DNA from 2 places in the Streptomyces sp. bgisy159 genome. Region 1 is predicted to be linked to the other one. Evidence: riboswitches for the same ligand, from Rfam matches in the RefSeq annotation. Region 1 holds a riboswitch; the other holds the start of a gene.
The links. A riboswitch is a leader RNA that binds a small molecule or an ion and turns the genes downstream of it on or off. The one in region 1 is predicted to bind cyclic di-AMP.
Positions count from the first base shown of each region.

Region 2: another riboswitch for cyclic di-AMP. It lies ahead of AC3ET3_RS03550 (transglycosylase SLT domain-containing protein); the one in region 1 lies ahead of AC3ET3_RS02390 (C40 family peptidase).

Region 1 is NZ_JBYIQX010000002.1:84,049-91,175, forward strand. It holds gene pcrA (DNA helicase PcrA) at 1-1,245, opposite strand, end outside; cyclic di-AMP (ydaO/yuaA leader) riboswitch at 1,504-1,674, shown strand; gene AC3ET3_RS02390 (C40 family peptidase) at 1,683-2,864, shown strand; gene AC3ET3_RS02395 (SLAC1 family transporter) at 2,957-3,934, shown strand; gene AC3ET3_RS02400 (hypothetical protein) at 3,912-4,265, opposite strand; gene AC3ET3_RS02405 (C40 family peptidase) at 4,701-5,783, shown strand; gene AC3ET3_RS02410 (hypothetical protein) at 5,956-6,636, shown strand; gene AC3ET3_RS02415 (LuxR C-terminal-related transcriptional regulator) at 6,527-7,127, opposite strand, start outside.
Region 2 is NZ_JBYIQX010000002.1:308,221-315,347, forward strand. It holds gene AC3ET3_RS03540 (LolA family protein) at 1-644, opposite strand, end outside; gene AC3ET3_RS03545 (polyprenyl synthetase family protein) at 892-1,902, opposite strand; cyclic di-AMP (ydaO/yuaA leader) riboswitch at 2,348-2,516, shown strand; gene AC3ET3_RS03550 (transglycosylase SLT domain-containing protein) at 2,520-3,026, shown strand; gene AC3ET3_RS03555 (HAD family hydrolase) at 3,105-3,947, opposite strand; gene AC3ET3_RS03560 (GNAT family N-acetyltransferase) at 4,208-5,272, shown strand; gene AC3ET3_RS03565 (glycosyltransferase family 2 protein) at 5,301-6,590, shown strand; gene AC3ET3_RS03570 (polysaccharide deacetylase family protein) at 6,751-7,127, shown strand, end outside.

The sequences.
Region 1 (7,127 bases):
CTCGTCGGCGACGAACTGCGCCTCGTCGTGCTCGGTGTCGGCGACATAGCCGGTGATGCGCGCGCCCGTGCCCGCGTTGGTCCACAGGTTCTTGGGGCGGCGGGACTCGTTGCGCTCGATGACCGCGTTGGCGGCGGACAGGATGGTCTGCGTGGAGCGGTAGTTCTGCTCCAGCAGGATCGTCGTCGCGTCCGGGTAGTCCTCCTCGAACTGGAGGATGTTGCGGATGGTCGCGCCGCGGAAGGCGTAGATCGACTGGTCGGCGTCGCCCACGACGCACAGCTCGGCGGGCGGCACGTCGTACTCGCTCGGGGGCGCGTCGACGGGGTGCTCGGCGCTGCCGACCAGCTCGCGCACGAGGGCGTACTGGGCGTGGTTGGTGTCCTGGTACTCGTCGACCAGGACGTGCCGGAAGCGGCGGCGGTAGTGCTCGGCGACGTCCGGGAAGGCCCGCAGCAGGTTGACCGTGGTCATGATCAGGTCGTCGAAGTCCAGCGCGTTCGCCTCACGCAGGCGGGACTGGTAGAGCGCGTACGCCTGGGCGAGGGTCTTCTCGAAACCGTCGGCGGCCTGGGCGGCGAAGTCCTCCTCGTCGATCAGCTCGTTCTTCAGGTTGCTGATCTTGGCGCTGAACGACTTGGGCGGGAAGCGCTTCGGGTCCAGGTCCAGGTCCCGGCAGACCAGGGCCATCAGACGCTTGGAGTCGGCGGCGTCGTAGATCGAGAACGACGAGGTGAAGCCGAGCTTCTTGCTCTCCCGGCGCAGGATGCGTACGCACGCGCTGTGGAAAGTCATGACCCACATGGCGCCCGCGCGCGGGCCGACCAAGTGCTCGACGCGCTCCTTCATCTCGCCGGCGGCCTTGTTGGTGAAGGTGATCGCGAGGATCTGCCCGGGGTGCACGTTCCGCTCGGCGAGCAGGTACGCGATGCGGTGGGTGAGCACCCGGGTCTTGCCGGAGCCGGCGCCGGCCACGATGAGCAGCGGGGTGCCGGAGTGGACGACGGCGGCGCGCTGGTTGTCGTTCAGCCCCTCGATCAGCGCGGCGGCGTCCAGGGCGGGGCGCGGGGCGCCGTCGCGGTAGTGGGTGTCCCGGTCCGGGGGCACGTCGAACTTCCCGCCGAACAGATCGTCCGGAACCTGCTCCGGAGCGTGATCGTCCTCGGGCGGCGGCGGGGGTTCCTCCCCGTGCCCGCGGGGGGCCTGGAGGTCCGCCAGGAAGCTGTCGTCAAAGAGGCTGCTCATCGCTCTCCGAGTCTAGGGCGCCTCACTGACAACCGGCCGCCGTACCGGAACATCGGCGTCGGGGGTGAGGATCCTCACCACCTGACGCGCGCGCCGCCCACCTCACCGAACGGGGCCTCACCGTGACCGTCCGAAGCCGGACGAAGAAGGTCACGAAAATGTATCGGGCATATCACCCATCAACCTTCACAGGGGCCACACCGGTTGGCTACCGTGCGGGCGGGCCGTACGACCCCCACCGGCGAACGTCGCCGGGCCGCGCGGCCTCCGCCGAGTCCGGCGCGCCCCTCATGGCGACCGGAGCCGGGGACCCACCGACCTTGGGGTGAATCGGCCCGCCTCCCCTCCCGGGAACGAGCCGTAGGGCAACCCTTCCGATCGTCCGCCCGAACCCGACAGCTAACTCGGTAGGCGGAACATGGAAGGAGTCGCCTCCCTTGGCGTCGCAGCACCGCAAGCCGCGTTCCGCCGGTTCGCGCGTGGCCGGGATCCGCACCCCCGCCCTCGCCACCGCCGCCCTGACCTCCGTGGCCCTGCTCTCCCAGACGGCGAACGCCGCGCCCTCCGACGACGGCAGACCCAGCCTGGAGGAGGTCGAGAAGAAGGTCGACGACCTGTACCGGCAGGCGGAGTCGGCCACCGAGAAGTACAACGCCGCCAAGGAGCGGACGGCCAAGCAGCGCAAGCAGGTCGACACCCTTCTGGACGACGTCGCCCAGCGCACCCAGAAGCTCAACGCGGCCCGCGAGGAGCTGGGTTCCTACGCGGCCGCGCAGTACCGCACCGGTGCGGCCGTGCCGGACACCGCGACCTTCCTGCTCGCGGACTCCGCGCAGGACTACTTCGACCAGTCCCAGCTGATGAACCGGATGACCGACCGTCAGAAGGACGCGGTCGACGACTACATCACCGAGCAGTCGGAGACGATGCGCAAGCGCCGGGAGGCGTCGCAGAGCCTGCAGACGCTGACCGAGACGCAGAACGAGCTCAAGACCGCCAAGGCCACCGTCCAGAAGAAGCTCGGCGACGCGCGCGAACTGCTGGCGGAGCTGACGGCGCAGGAGAAGGCCCGGCTCGCCGAGATCGAGCGGCAGAAGCGGGAGGAGGCCGCCCGCAAGGCCGCGGAGCTGGCCGAGCGGCAGGCGGCCGAGGAAGCGGCCCGACAGGCGGCCGCCCAGCAGGACACCTCGACGCCGGCCGGCTCCACCGCGGACACCTCGGGCTCGACGGCGGCCGCTCCGGCCACCGACTCCTCGTACACCACGAAGGCCGAGAAGGCTCTCGCCTTCGCCCGCGCGCAGGTCGGCAAGCCCTACGTCTGGGGCGCCACCGGGCCCGACTCCTACGACTGCTCCGGCCTCACCCAGGCCGCCTGGAAAGCCGCCGACGTCACTCTCCCGCGCACCACCTGGGACCAGGTCGAGGCCGGCACCACGGTCCCCCTGTCCCAGGCCCAGCCTGGTGACCTCGTCTTCTTCTACGGCGACATCAGCCACGTCGGCCTCTACATCGGCAACGGCATGATGATCCACGCCCCGAAGCCCGGCGCGTACGTCCGTGAGGAGTCCATCTACTACGACGGCGAGTCCTCGATCCACAGCGTGGTCCGCCCGGCCTGACCGCTCCCGGTCTCCCCCGGCCCGGCCGTTTTTGTCGCCGCCCGCGTGCGCGCCCCACTCCGGCGTCGGAGCGGGGTCCGTAGCATCGGTGCATGTCCGGGACGATCACATCGCTGTACGACCGGTGGGGGCGGCGTCCGCCGGCGGCCGGGGCCGCCGTCATGGCGACCGGCATCGTGTCGGTCGGGCTGGACCTGACCGGTTACGACACGCTGTCGCTGATCGCGTTGGCGACAGCGTCGCTCGCGTGGGCACTGCTGGCGGCGGACTTCACCGCGCGGCTGCTGTGGGACCGCAAGCGGTGGCTGGCCGAGGCGGGCACGCCGGGCGCGCTCACCGCCGTGGCCGCGACGGCGGTGCTCGGGACCCGGTTCTCCGCGATGGGCCGGCACACGCTCGCCGGGGCTCTGCTGGCGCTGGCGGTGCTGTGGTGGCCGGTGCTCCTCGTGGACGTCGTGCGGCACCGGCGGGACCGCATGCCGGGCTCGGTGTTCCTGTGCACCGTGGCCACGCAGGCGCTCGCCGCGCTCGGCGCGACGCTCGCCCGGGCGCAGGGCCTGGCCTGGCTCGCGCACGCGGCGCTCGTGGTGTTCTGGCTGGGCCTCGGGCTCTACGCCTTCGCTCTGGCCCATTTCGACTTCCGGGAGATCGCCACCGGCGCCGGGGACCACTGGGTGGCCGCCGGGGGGCTGTCGACCTCCGCACTCGCGGGCGCCAATCTGCTCAGCGCCGACGACACCGGTCTGCGCCTGTGGAACGCCGACGACACGGGCGTCCTGCGCACCGTCACCGCGGCCCTGCTGGTGCTCGCCCTGTGCTGGTACGCCGTGCTGCTGGCCGCCGAGGCGGCGTGGCCGCGCCCGCGCTACGACGTGCGCCGCTGGGCGACGGTGTTCCCGATGGGCATGATGGCCGTGGCGGCTTCGTCGGCGGCCACCGCCGCCGATCTGCCCTGGGCCCGCCGGTCGGAGCACGGGCTGCTGTGGGTCGCGGTGGCCGTGTGGACGGCGGTCGCCGTGGGCGCGGTCGCCTCCGCGCTCGGGGCGATCAGGTCCACAGCACCGCGATGAACACGTTCGCCATGGTGAGCGCCCCGACCAGGCCGAACAGCCGCTTGTCCACCCGCTCCTCGTCGCGCTGCACGTAGACCAGGCCGAGGATCACGATCAGCAGGGCCAGTTTCACCCCGATCTTCACGTTGTTGACGTGGTCGTACTCCGCCTGGTCGAGGCCGACCAGGACCACGCCGGTGACGAGCATGGTGGCCGCGCCGTGCAGCATGGCGGGGACGAACCGGGCGGTGCCCTGGCCCATCGCCTTCATCTGCGTGAGGAACCCGCCGAGGAGCGCGCCGATGCCGATGATGTGCAGGCCGACGAAGAGATGGATGAGTACGTCCATGAGGCCGGATGCTAATCAGCCCCCTGGTCCCCGCCCGACACCGGCCCCGCCGTGAGCGCCCCGTGAGCGCCCCCGGACGGACTGTCCCGCGCCGAATGCGGTGCCATAGCAGCCGTCGCGCCCCGGCCGCCCCGGGTTCCCCGCCTTCGGTCAGCGCCCCGCGTCAACCCGTCGCCCACACCCCGCCCTGCCGGTCAGGTGTGGTCACCGGGCTGTCCGCTTGTGTCATTTCCGTACATCGCGTCACCGACCCCGCACCGGCGGGCCTAGCGTCCTGCAGCAGGTGACCGGCTCCCCACCGCCGCCCGGGCCAGGGGCGGCAGCCGGGCACCACCGCCGAGAGTCCGGCGGCGTCCCGCTCCCCCGTGCGGGCGCCGCCGGGCAACCCCCGCTCCCGGTACCGCGGCGGTCGTACGAAAGGACGTGCAGTCCCAGGTGGCAGCGCACCGCAAGTCCCGACAGCGCTCACTCGGCGGCCATACGGTCCGTACCGCGGCGACCTTCGCCCTCGCGGGCGCGGCGACCGCCACGGCGTTCGACGGCACCGGACACGCCGAGCCGCAGCTGACGCCCGCGCAGGTCAAGGCGAAGGTGGACCAGCTGTACCAGGAGGCCGAGGTGGCCACCGAGAAGTACAACGGCGCCAAGGAGAAGGCCCAGCAGGCCGAGCGGCGGCTGAGGACGCTGCGGGACCAGGCGGCGCGCAAGGCGCAGCGACTGAACTCGGCCCGCGAGGCGCTGGGTTCGATGGCGGCGGCCCAGTACCGCACCGGGACGATCGACCCGGCCGTGCAACTGGCGCTCTCCGACGACCCCGACCAGTACCTCGACGGCGCCGCGTTCGCCGAACGCGCGAACGACCGCCAGTCCGCCACCGTCACCCGGGTGCGCAACGAACTCCGCGAGATCGAGCAGCTGCGCGGCGCGGCCCGCGTCGAACTCGACACCCTCCAGTCCCGTCAGGCTGAGCTGCGGCAGTACAAGAACACGATCACCGGCAAGCTGGACACCGCCCGCCGGCTGCTCGCCCGGCTGACCGCCGAGGAACAGGCCCGGCTCGCGGCCGACGACAGCACCGGGAGCGACGCCCGCGCCTCACGCACCTCCGCGGGCGGACCGCGCGACGGCCTGCGGGCCACCCCCGTCTCCTCGACCACGCAGGCCCCCAACTCCCGCACGGCGGCGGCCGTCGCCTACGCCTACTCCAAGATCGGCAGCCCCTACGTCTGGGGAGCCACCGGCCCGAACGCCTTCGACTGCTCCGGGCTCGTCCAGGCCGCCTACCGCTCCGCAGGCATCTCCCTGCCCCGCACCACCTACGCCCAGATCGACGCCGGCCGACGGGTCTCCCGCTCCGAACTCCTCCCCGGGGACCTGGTGTTCTTCTACTCCGGCATCAGCCACGTGGGCCTCTACATCGGCAACGGGCAGATGATCCACGCCCCCAACCCGTCCTCCTCGGTCCGTGTCGCCCCCATCGACCAAATGCCCTTCGCCGGAGCGACCCGGGTGGTGTGAACGAGACAGCGGGCGCCGCGTCGGGGCGCCGGGGCATGGCCGGAACGGCGGGGGCCGCAACGACCCCGGCTCCGTGGCACGGTAGCGTCACGACCGTCCCCGCCGCGCCTCACCGACCCTCAAGAGAGTCCCGATGTCGCGCTCCCTACTGTCGCCGCCTTCACCGCCGCACTTGCGCGCCTGGCCGGACCGGACCGCGTTGCTGGCCGACCGCGCCCGGGCCCTGGCCGAACTGCACCGCCACAGCCTCGGAGTGCACCGGGTCCTTCTGCTGTGGCTGCTGGCGCTCGCCGCGATCATCGGCTGGGCGCTGCTGGTGCTGCCGCTGCAGCAGTTCGAGGAGCGGGACCCGACGGGCCTCCTCCTCGGCCCGGTCTTCGCACTGCTCGGGCTGGCCTCGCTCACCCCCTCCGTCGTCGCCGTCACCCGCGCCATCCGCCGCGACCGGCAGACGCGCCGGCTCCTCGACGCCTGGCTCGCCCTGGACCACCACCCCCAGACCGACGCCCGCCTGCGCTCCCCCGGCCTGAGCCTGTTCTGGCTGCTGTCCTCCGGCGCCCTGGGCTCGATCGGCCTCTGGGCGTCCGTCGCCTCCGCCGGCCCGGCTGCCGGGCAGAACGGCTACGCCCGCGCCGCCCTCGGCCTGGGCATCGGCACCATCCTGTGGCTGACCGGGCTCATCGGTGCGATCAACGCCGTACGCCACTACCGCTGGGCGGTGCGCGCCCTGCGGGCCGCGCCCGTCAGACGAGGCGCCGGGCCGTCGCCCACCGGGTCAGCTCATGACGGTTGGACAGCTGGAGCTTGCGCAGCACCGCCGACACATGGGACTCCACCGTCTTCACCGAGATGAACAGCTGCTTGGCGATCTCCTTGTACGCATAGCCGCGGGCGATGAGGCGGAGCACCTCCCGCTCGCGCTGGGTGAGGCGGTCGAGGTCCTCGTCGACCGGCGGAGCGTCCGTCGAGGCGAACGCGTCCAGCACGAAACCGGCCAGCCGGGGCGAGAAGACGGCGTCGCCCTCCTGCACCCTGAAGACGGAGTCGACAAGATCCGTGCCCGTGATCGTCTTGGTGACATAGCCCCGCGCGCCACCGCGGATCACCCCGATCACGTCCTCCGCCGCGTCCGACACGGACAGCGCGAGGAAACGCACCGGCTGCTCGGCGTCGGCCATCAGCGCGGCACACCGGCGCAGGACCTCCACCCCGCCACCGCCGGGCAGATGGACGTCCAGGAGGACCACCTCGGGGCGGGTCGCGGTGATGACCGTGACCGCCTGGTCGACGTCGGCGGCCTCGCCGACCACCTCGACGCCGGTCTGCTCGGTCTGCCCGATCTCG
Region 2 (7,127 bases), 220 kb from region 1:
ACCAGCTTGTAGGCGTCCCGGCCGGCGACGTGCAGGGTGCCGTCGACGGTGACGGAGGTGGTGTCGTCGACCGCCTTCAGGGCCTGGTCGGCGAGTTCCTTCGGCGTGACGGGAGCGGAGTGCTCGCGGTCCCCGCCCGCCGCCCCGGACTCCTCGGCGGTGGAGTGGTGGACCTCGTTGGACGCGCTGTCGTAGCCCCAGACGTCCTTGCCGTTGTGGATCAGGCTGTACTCGGCGCCCTTCTCCAGCAGCGAGAGCCGCTGCCGGTCGGGGCCGTCGGCGGCGACGCGCAGCGTGTGCGTGCCGGTGACCAGCTCGGTGAGGCGGGCCGAGGGGTCGGCCGAGGAGCCGTCGCCCCGTTCTCCGGTCGCCGAGAGGAAGCCGTCCGCAAGGCCGCCGAAGTCGGGCAGCCCCAGGTCGGCGGTGATCTTCACGGTGCCGGAGAACCGTTCGACGTCCGACGCGGCGATCTTCTCGACGAGCTGCTGGGCGGTGATCTCGGGCAGGTCCGGGTCGCCGGAGTCGGCGAGCGCCGGGACGAGCCCGATGGTCGCCGCCGCGACACCCACGACGGTGACCGGGACGACGTACCGGACGGCCTTGCGGCGCGTGCTGGTGGAGTCGTCGGATGCGTACGGTGCCATGAGTGCCTAACCTCCGTAGTCGGCGGCGCCATTCTCACCCGAAACGGTGAGGAGCGGTGGTTTTCCGTACCCACCATCTGACCGCATGCGCCTCCCGCGCACGTCACCCTGCGGAGCCAACTCGGCGTACGACTGCGGTATGACACGGGCGACTTGGCGGCGGACCCGACCCGTAGGGGACGGGGGCGGCGCCGACGTCACCACGGCCGCCGGGAGTCCGCCGTACGACGACTGCCGGGGCGGCGGGTCAGCCCGCTCGGTGGACCACCGCGTCGCACAGCTCCGTCAGGGCCGCCTTGGCGCCGCAGTCGGGGAGCGGGGACAGCGCCGAGCGGGCGTCCTGGGCGTAGCGCACGGTGTCCCGGCGGGCCTGCTCCAGCGCCGGGTGGGCGCGCAGCCCGGCCAGCGCCTCCGCGTGCCGGGCGTCGTCGCTGAGGTCGGAGTCCAGCAGCTCGCAGAGCGCGATGTCCTCGGGCAGCCCCAGCCGTGCCGCCCGTTCCCGCAGCCGCAGCACGGGCAGGGTCGGGATGCCCTCCCGCAGATCGGTGCCCGGGGTCTTCCCGGACTCGTGGGAGTCGCTGGCGATGTCGAGCACGTCGTCTGCGAGCTGGAAGGCGACGCCGAGCCGCTCGCCGTACTGGGTGAGCACGTCGACGACGGTCTCGTCGGCCCCCGACATCATCGCGCCGAACCGGCACGACACCGCGACCAGCGACCCGGTCTTGCCGCCGAGCACGTCGAGGTAGTGCTCCACGGGGTCACGCCCGTCCGTGGGCCCCGCCGTCTCCAGGATCTGCCCGGTGACGAGCCGCTCGAACGCGAGCGCCTGCACGCGCACCGCCTCGGGTCCGAGGTCGGCGAGGATCTGCGAGGCGCGCGCGAAGAGGAAGTCACCGGTGAGGACGGCGACGGAGTTCCCCCAGCGGGTGTTCGCGCTGTCGACGCCGCGCCGCACCTCCGCCTCGTCCATGACGTCGTCGTGGTAAAGGGTGGCCAGGTGGGTGAGCTCCACCACCACGGCCGACGGCACGACACCCGGCGCGTAGGGGTCACCGAACTGCGCCGCGAGCATCACGAGCAGCGGCCGGAACCGCTTGCCGCCGGCCCGCACCAGGTGCTGGGCGGCCTCCGTGATGAAGGGCACCTCACTCTTGGTGGCTTCGAGCAGGCCCTCCTCGACAGCCGCCAATCCAGCCTGGACATCGGCTTCGAGAGCCTGGTCCCGCACGCTCAGCCCGAACGGCCCGACGACGGTCACGAGGGGTCTCCTGTCTGCTGGTGTCTACCGGCGGTTCACGGTTTGTCGATAGGTCGCTGCCATCACTCAAGTCAGCGTATCCGGTCACGTTTCGATCACCATCAGACCCCACCGCCTCACGTGACGGGACATTTATCGACTTACCGGAAAGTATCCACGAGGCGACTAATGAAGAAATAGCCACTATTGCCCGATTTACCATGCATTGTGGATCTCGGTGACATGACTCACTCGCCCTCGCCGACCGGCCACCGCACCTTCACCCTTCTCCCGCTCCCCCCAGGCGAGTTGACCCGTGGCGAACGCAAAGGATCAAGCACCTCATAGGCATCACGCACGGCCAATGGGCGCGTTATGTGAATTCCCCACTTGTTCCCGACATGTGCTCTCGCATACGTTCCCGCCCAGTCGAGCGGACGCCGAATCCTGCCGCCGCCCGGCACCCACCCATCGATCACCACTCGCGTACGGCAGGAGCGGGGGACCCAGGTAGACCGCCGCGCCGGGCAGCGACCCGGCCGGCTCGGGGTGAAGCCGTGCCCGCACCGGGCGCGGCCGGGCACCTCCCCGCCCGAACCCGACAGCTCACCTCGCAGGCGCCGGAGAGGAACATCCCCATGCCCGCACACGGCACCCCCCTGCCCGCTTCCGGCCGCACCACCCGGCCCCGCACCGCCCGCGGCCTGCGTGCCCTCGTCGCCGCCGGCGCCGGCGCGGCCGTCCTCGCCCTCCCCCTGCTCGGGGCGGCCACCGCGAGCGCCGCCACCGCCACGCCCACCTCGACGACCACCATCGCCGGGTACCCCAACAACCTGGACGGCTGGATCCGCGAGTCCCTGGCGATCATGTCCGAGACCGGCATCCCGGGCAGCTACGACGGCATCTACCGCAACATCATCCGCGAGTCGTCCGGCAACCCGAACGCGATCAACCTCTGGGACTCCAACGCCGCCGCGGGCACGCCTTCCAAGGGGCTGCTGCAGGTCATCGACCCGACCTTCCAGGCGTACCACGTGCCCGGCACCGCGTACGACCCGTACGACCCGGTCGCCAACATCACCGCCGCCTGCAACTACGCGGCCGACCGCTACGGCTCGATCGACAACGTCTTCGGCGCGTACTGAGCACCCACCCGAGCAGCCCCCGGATGCCTGGTCCGGCCCGGCCCCGCTCGGCCGGGCCGGACCGGACCCGACCGGGCCTCAGGGAAACAGCCGTTCGAGGACGACGGCCACGCCGTCGTCCTCGTTCGACAGCGTGACCTCGTCGGCCACCGCCTTCAGTTCCGGGTGGGCGTTGGCCATCGCCACCCCGCGCGCCGCCCAGTCGAACATCGGGATGTCGTTGGGCATGTCGCCGAACGCCACCGTCTCGGCCGGGCCGATGCCGAGGTGCTGGGCGGCCAGCGCGAGACCGGTCGCCTTGGTCACCCCGCACGGCTGCAGCTCGACCGTACCCGGCCCCGACATGGTGACCGTGGCCAGCGAGCCCACCGCCGCGCGCGCCGTGGCCGCCAGCTCGTCGTCCGACAGCTCGGGGTGGCGCAGCAGCACCTTGCTGATCGGCTCGCCCCACAGGTCCTCGCGCCGCTCCACCCGCACCGCCGGCAGCGTCGGGTGCGGCATCCGGTAGCCCGGTTCGATCAGCGTCAGCCCGTCGACGCCGTCCTGGTCGACGGCCGCGTACACCGAACCGACCTCGGCCTCGATCTTGCCGAGCGCGGTCTCTGCCAGTTCCCGGTCCAGGGTGACCGACCACACCAGACGGTCCGCGCCGGCGTCGTACAACTGCGCGCCCTGCCCGCACACCGCGAGCCCCCTGCTGCGCAGGTTCTCCAGCAGCGGCCGTACCCGCGGCGCGGGCCGGCCGGTCACCACCAGGTGCCGGGCGCCGGCCCCGGTGACCCGCGCGAGCGCGTTCAGCGACCGGTCGGAGAAGGTGTCGTCGCCGCGCAGCAGCGTTCCGTCCAGGTCCGTGGCGACGAGGGAGTACCCGGGATACGCGGGGTACACAGCGCGGTCGGCATATGCGGTGGGTGCGGGCATGATCAGAGAATACGGACACCGGACCATCGCCCGGCGGCCGTCTCCCGGCATCGCCCGCACACCGCCGCCCGGCGCCGGTGAACGCCACCCCCATCGCCTGCTATTCCGCTCATCGCCGGGTAAAGGACGGTTGACGGGTTCTGCACCGGTTGGCAACAACATGCTCCGCTACCTACCGCACGTACCGACTCGGGCGGTACCGTCCAAGAGTCCAGGGGGGACTTGATCGGGGGGTCAGGTTGAACAGTGGGCGCATTCGTGTGCTGCGGCCGGGCGAACTCGGCACGGGGGAAAAGGAACGGTGGCGCGGGCTGCGAGCCCTCTCGTCGGCGCCGCGCAACCCTTTCATGGAACCGGAGTTCACCGACGCCGTGGGCCGGGTGCGACCGCGGGCCCGGGTGGCGGTGGTCCACGAGGGGCGGGAGCCGGCCGGTTTCCTGCCCCATGAGCGGGGCCCGTTCGGCGTCGGCCGGGCGCTGGCGCACGGAGTGTCCGACGTCCAGGGCGCGGTGCTGGACCCGGGGCTCGTCCTGGACACCGCCGAACTGATGCGGGCCTGCTCGCTGTCCGCGTTCGCCTTCGACAACCTGGAGGCGGGACAACGGCTGTTCGTGCCGCACGCGGCCGCCGAGTACGCCTCGTACGTCATCGACGTGGAGAAGGGCTACGACGCCTACGAGTCCGTGCTGCGCGAGCAGTCGCCGAAGTTCCTGAGGACGACGCTCGCCAAGGAACGCCGGCTCGGCCGCCAGGTCGGCGACCTGCGCTTCGTGTTCGACGAACGCGATCCGGCCGCGCTGCGCGCACTCATGGCGTGGAAGTCCGCCCAGTACCGCCGGACCGGCCGCCGGGACCGGTTCGCCCAGGAGTGGATCACGCGGCTCGTGCACACGCTGGCCGGCACCCGGACCCCGGAGTGCACCGGCACCCTGTCCGTGCTCTACGCCGCCGGCCGGCCGGTCGCCGCCCACTTCGGTCTGCGCTCCTCGACCATGCTGGCCTGCTGGTTCCCCGCGTACGACACGGAGTTCGCCAAGTACTCGCCGGGGCTGGTGCTGCACCTGCGGATGGCCGAGGCCGCCGCCGCCGAGGGCATCGGCGCGCTCGACCTGGGGCGGGGTGCCGCCGAGTACAAGGACGCGCTGAGAACCGGGGAGGTCCCCGTGTACGAGGGGGCGTGGACGCGTCCGGGGGTGGGCGCCGCGCTCCACTGGCTCAGCCGCGAACCCGCGCGCCGGGCGCACCACTTCGTGCGCGGCCGGCCGAGGCTGGCGGCGGCGGCCGCGCGGGTGCTGAAGGGCACGGGGCGACTGCGCCGCCCGTGACACACCGTAACTCTGGGGGGGAGGGCGCATGTCCCGTACCGCGCGCACACGGCAGGAGATCCGGCGGTTCCTCGACATCGACCCGGTCCAGGTCGCCGAGTTCGACCTCGACGACGGGGTGCTCAGACCGGGTCCGGGCAGCGCGCCGGTCACCCATGGCGAGGTGTTCGTCCTGGTCAGGCGCGGTGGCCGGCCGGTCGGCAGCTTCCTGGGCCGGGTGCCGCAGGGTAGTGATCCCACAGCGGTGCTCGGGGCGGCGGCCCGGCGGTCGGGCGCGCCCGCCGTCGCACCGCGGCCCGGGCCGCCGCCGTACACCACCGTCGTCATCGCCACCCGCGAGCGCGCCGGGCGGCTCGCGCACGCGCTGGACTCGATGCTCGCCCAGGACCATCCGGACTTCGAGATCGTCGTCGTCGACAACGCGCCCGTCACGGACGCCACCCGGGACGTCGTCGAGCGCAAGTACGCCGAGCGGGTGCGGTACGTGCGTGAGCCGGTGCCGGGGCTGGCGGTCGCCCACAACACGGGTGTCGCGGCCGCCCGCGGCAAGGTGATCGCCTTCACCGACGACGACGTGGTCGCCGACCCGCGCTGGCTCACCGAACTGACCGTGCCCTTCGCGGCCGATCCGCGGCTGGGGTGCGCGACCGGCCTGATCCTGCCGGCCCGGCTGCGCACCCCCGCCCAGGTGCTGCTGGAGAGCCACGGCGGCTTCGCGAAGGGCTTCACGCCCCGGACGTACGACCCGGCGCGGCCGCCCGCCGACGAGCCGCTGTTCCCGTTCACGGCGGGCCGGTTCGGCTCCGGCGCCAACATGGCCTTCCGCACCGGAGCGCTCCGCGCGGTGGGCGGATTCGACCCGGCGACCGGCGCGGGCACGGCGGCGCGCGGCGGCGACGACCTCTACGGTTTCGTCCGCGTCCTCGCCCAGGGGCACCGGCTGCACTACACGCCGTACGCCCTGGTCTGGCACCACCACCGGGAGACCTGGCGGGACCTGGAGACCCAGGCGTACGGCTACGGCGCCGGGCTGACCGCCTACCTCACCGCGATCCTCGTCAACCGGCCCGCGCTGCTGCCCGCGTTCGTCGCACGGCTGCCCCGCGGGCTGTCCCACGCCCGGTCGCTGACGGCCGCGCGGGACGCGGGGCGGGGCGGGGCGCCCGGCGGCCACGACGACCGCGGCCATCCCTGGCCGCGCCGGCTGTCGCGCCTCCAGCGGCGCGGGATGCTCCACGGCCCGGTGGGCTACCTGCGCGCACGACGGGCACTGCGGGCCTTCGCGACCACGGGACAGGACGGCGATGAACGGCTCTGACGGCAGAACGGCGCGGCTCGGCGGCAGCACGGCCCGGGCCGGTGGCGCAACGGCCCGGCTCGGGGCCGTGCCGGGGAACCGCCCGACGGAGCCGGGGTCCGTGGGCTCCGGCGCCCCGGACGGGCGGGCCTGTGTCCCGGTGCTCCTCTACCACGCCGTGATGGAGGAACCCCCGGGCTGGATCGCCGAGTTCACGGTCACGCCACGGCAGTTCGCGGCGCATCTGGACGCCGTGGTGGCCGGCGGCCGTACGCCCGTCACCGTGGGGGCGCTCGCCGACCACCTGGCCGGACGGGCGCCGCTGCCGCCCCGGCCGGTGCTGCTCACCTTCGACGACGGCTTCGCCGACCTGCCCGGGCCGACCGCCCAGGCCCTGGCCGACCGCTCGCTCACCGCGACGGCGTACCTCACCACGGGCGCGGTCACCCCGGGCGGGCACAGCCTGCTACCGCCCGCGCCGATGATGACGCTGGACCGGGCCGCGCTGCTGGAGCAGAGCGGCATGGAGGTCGGCAGCCACACCGTGACCCACGCCCA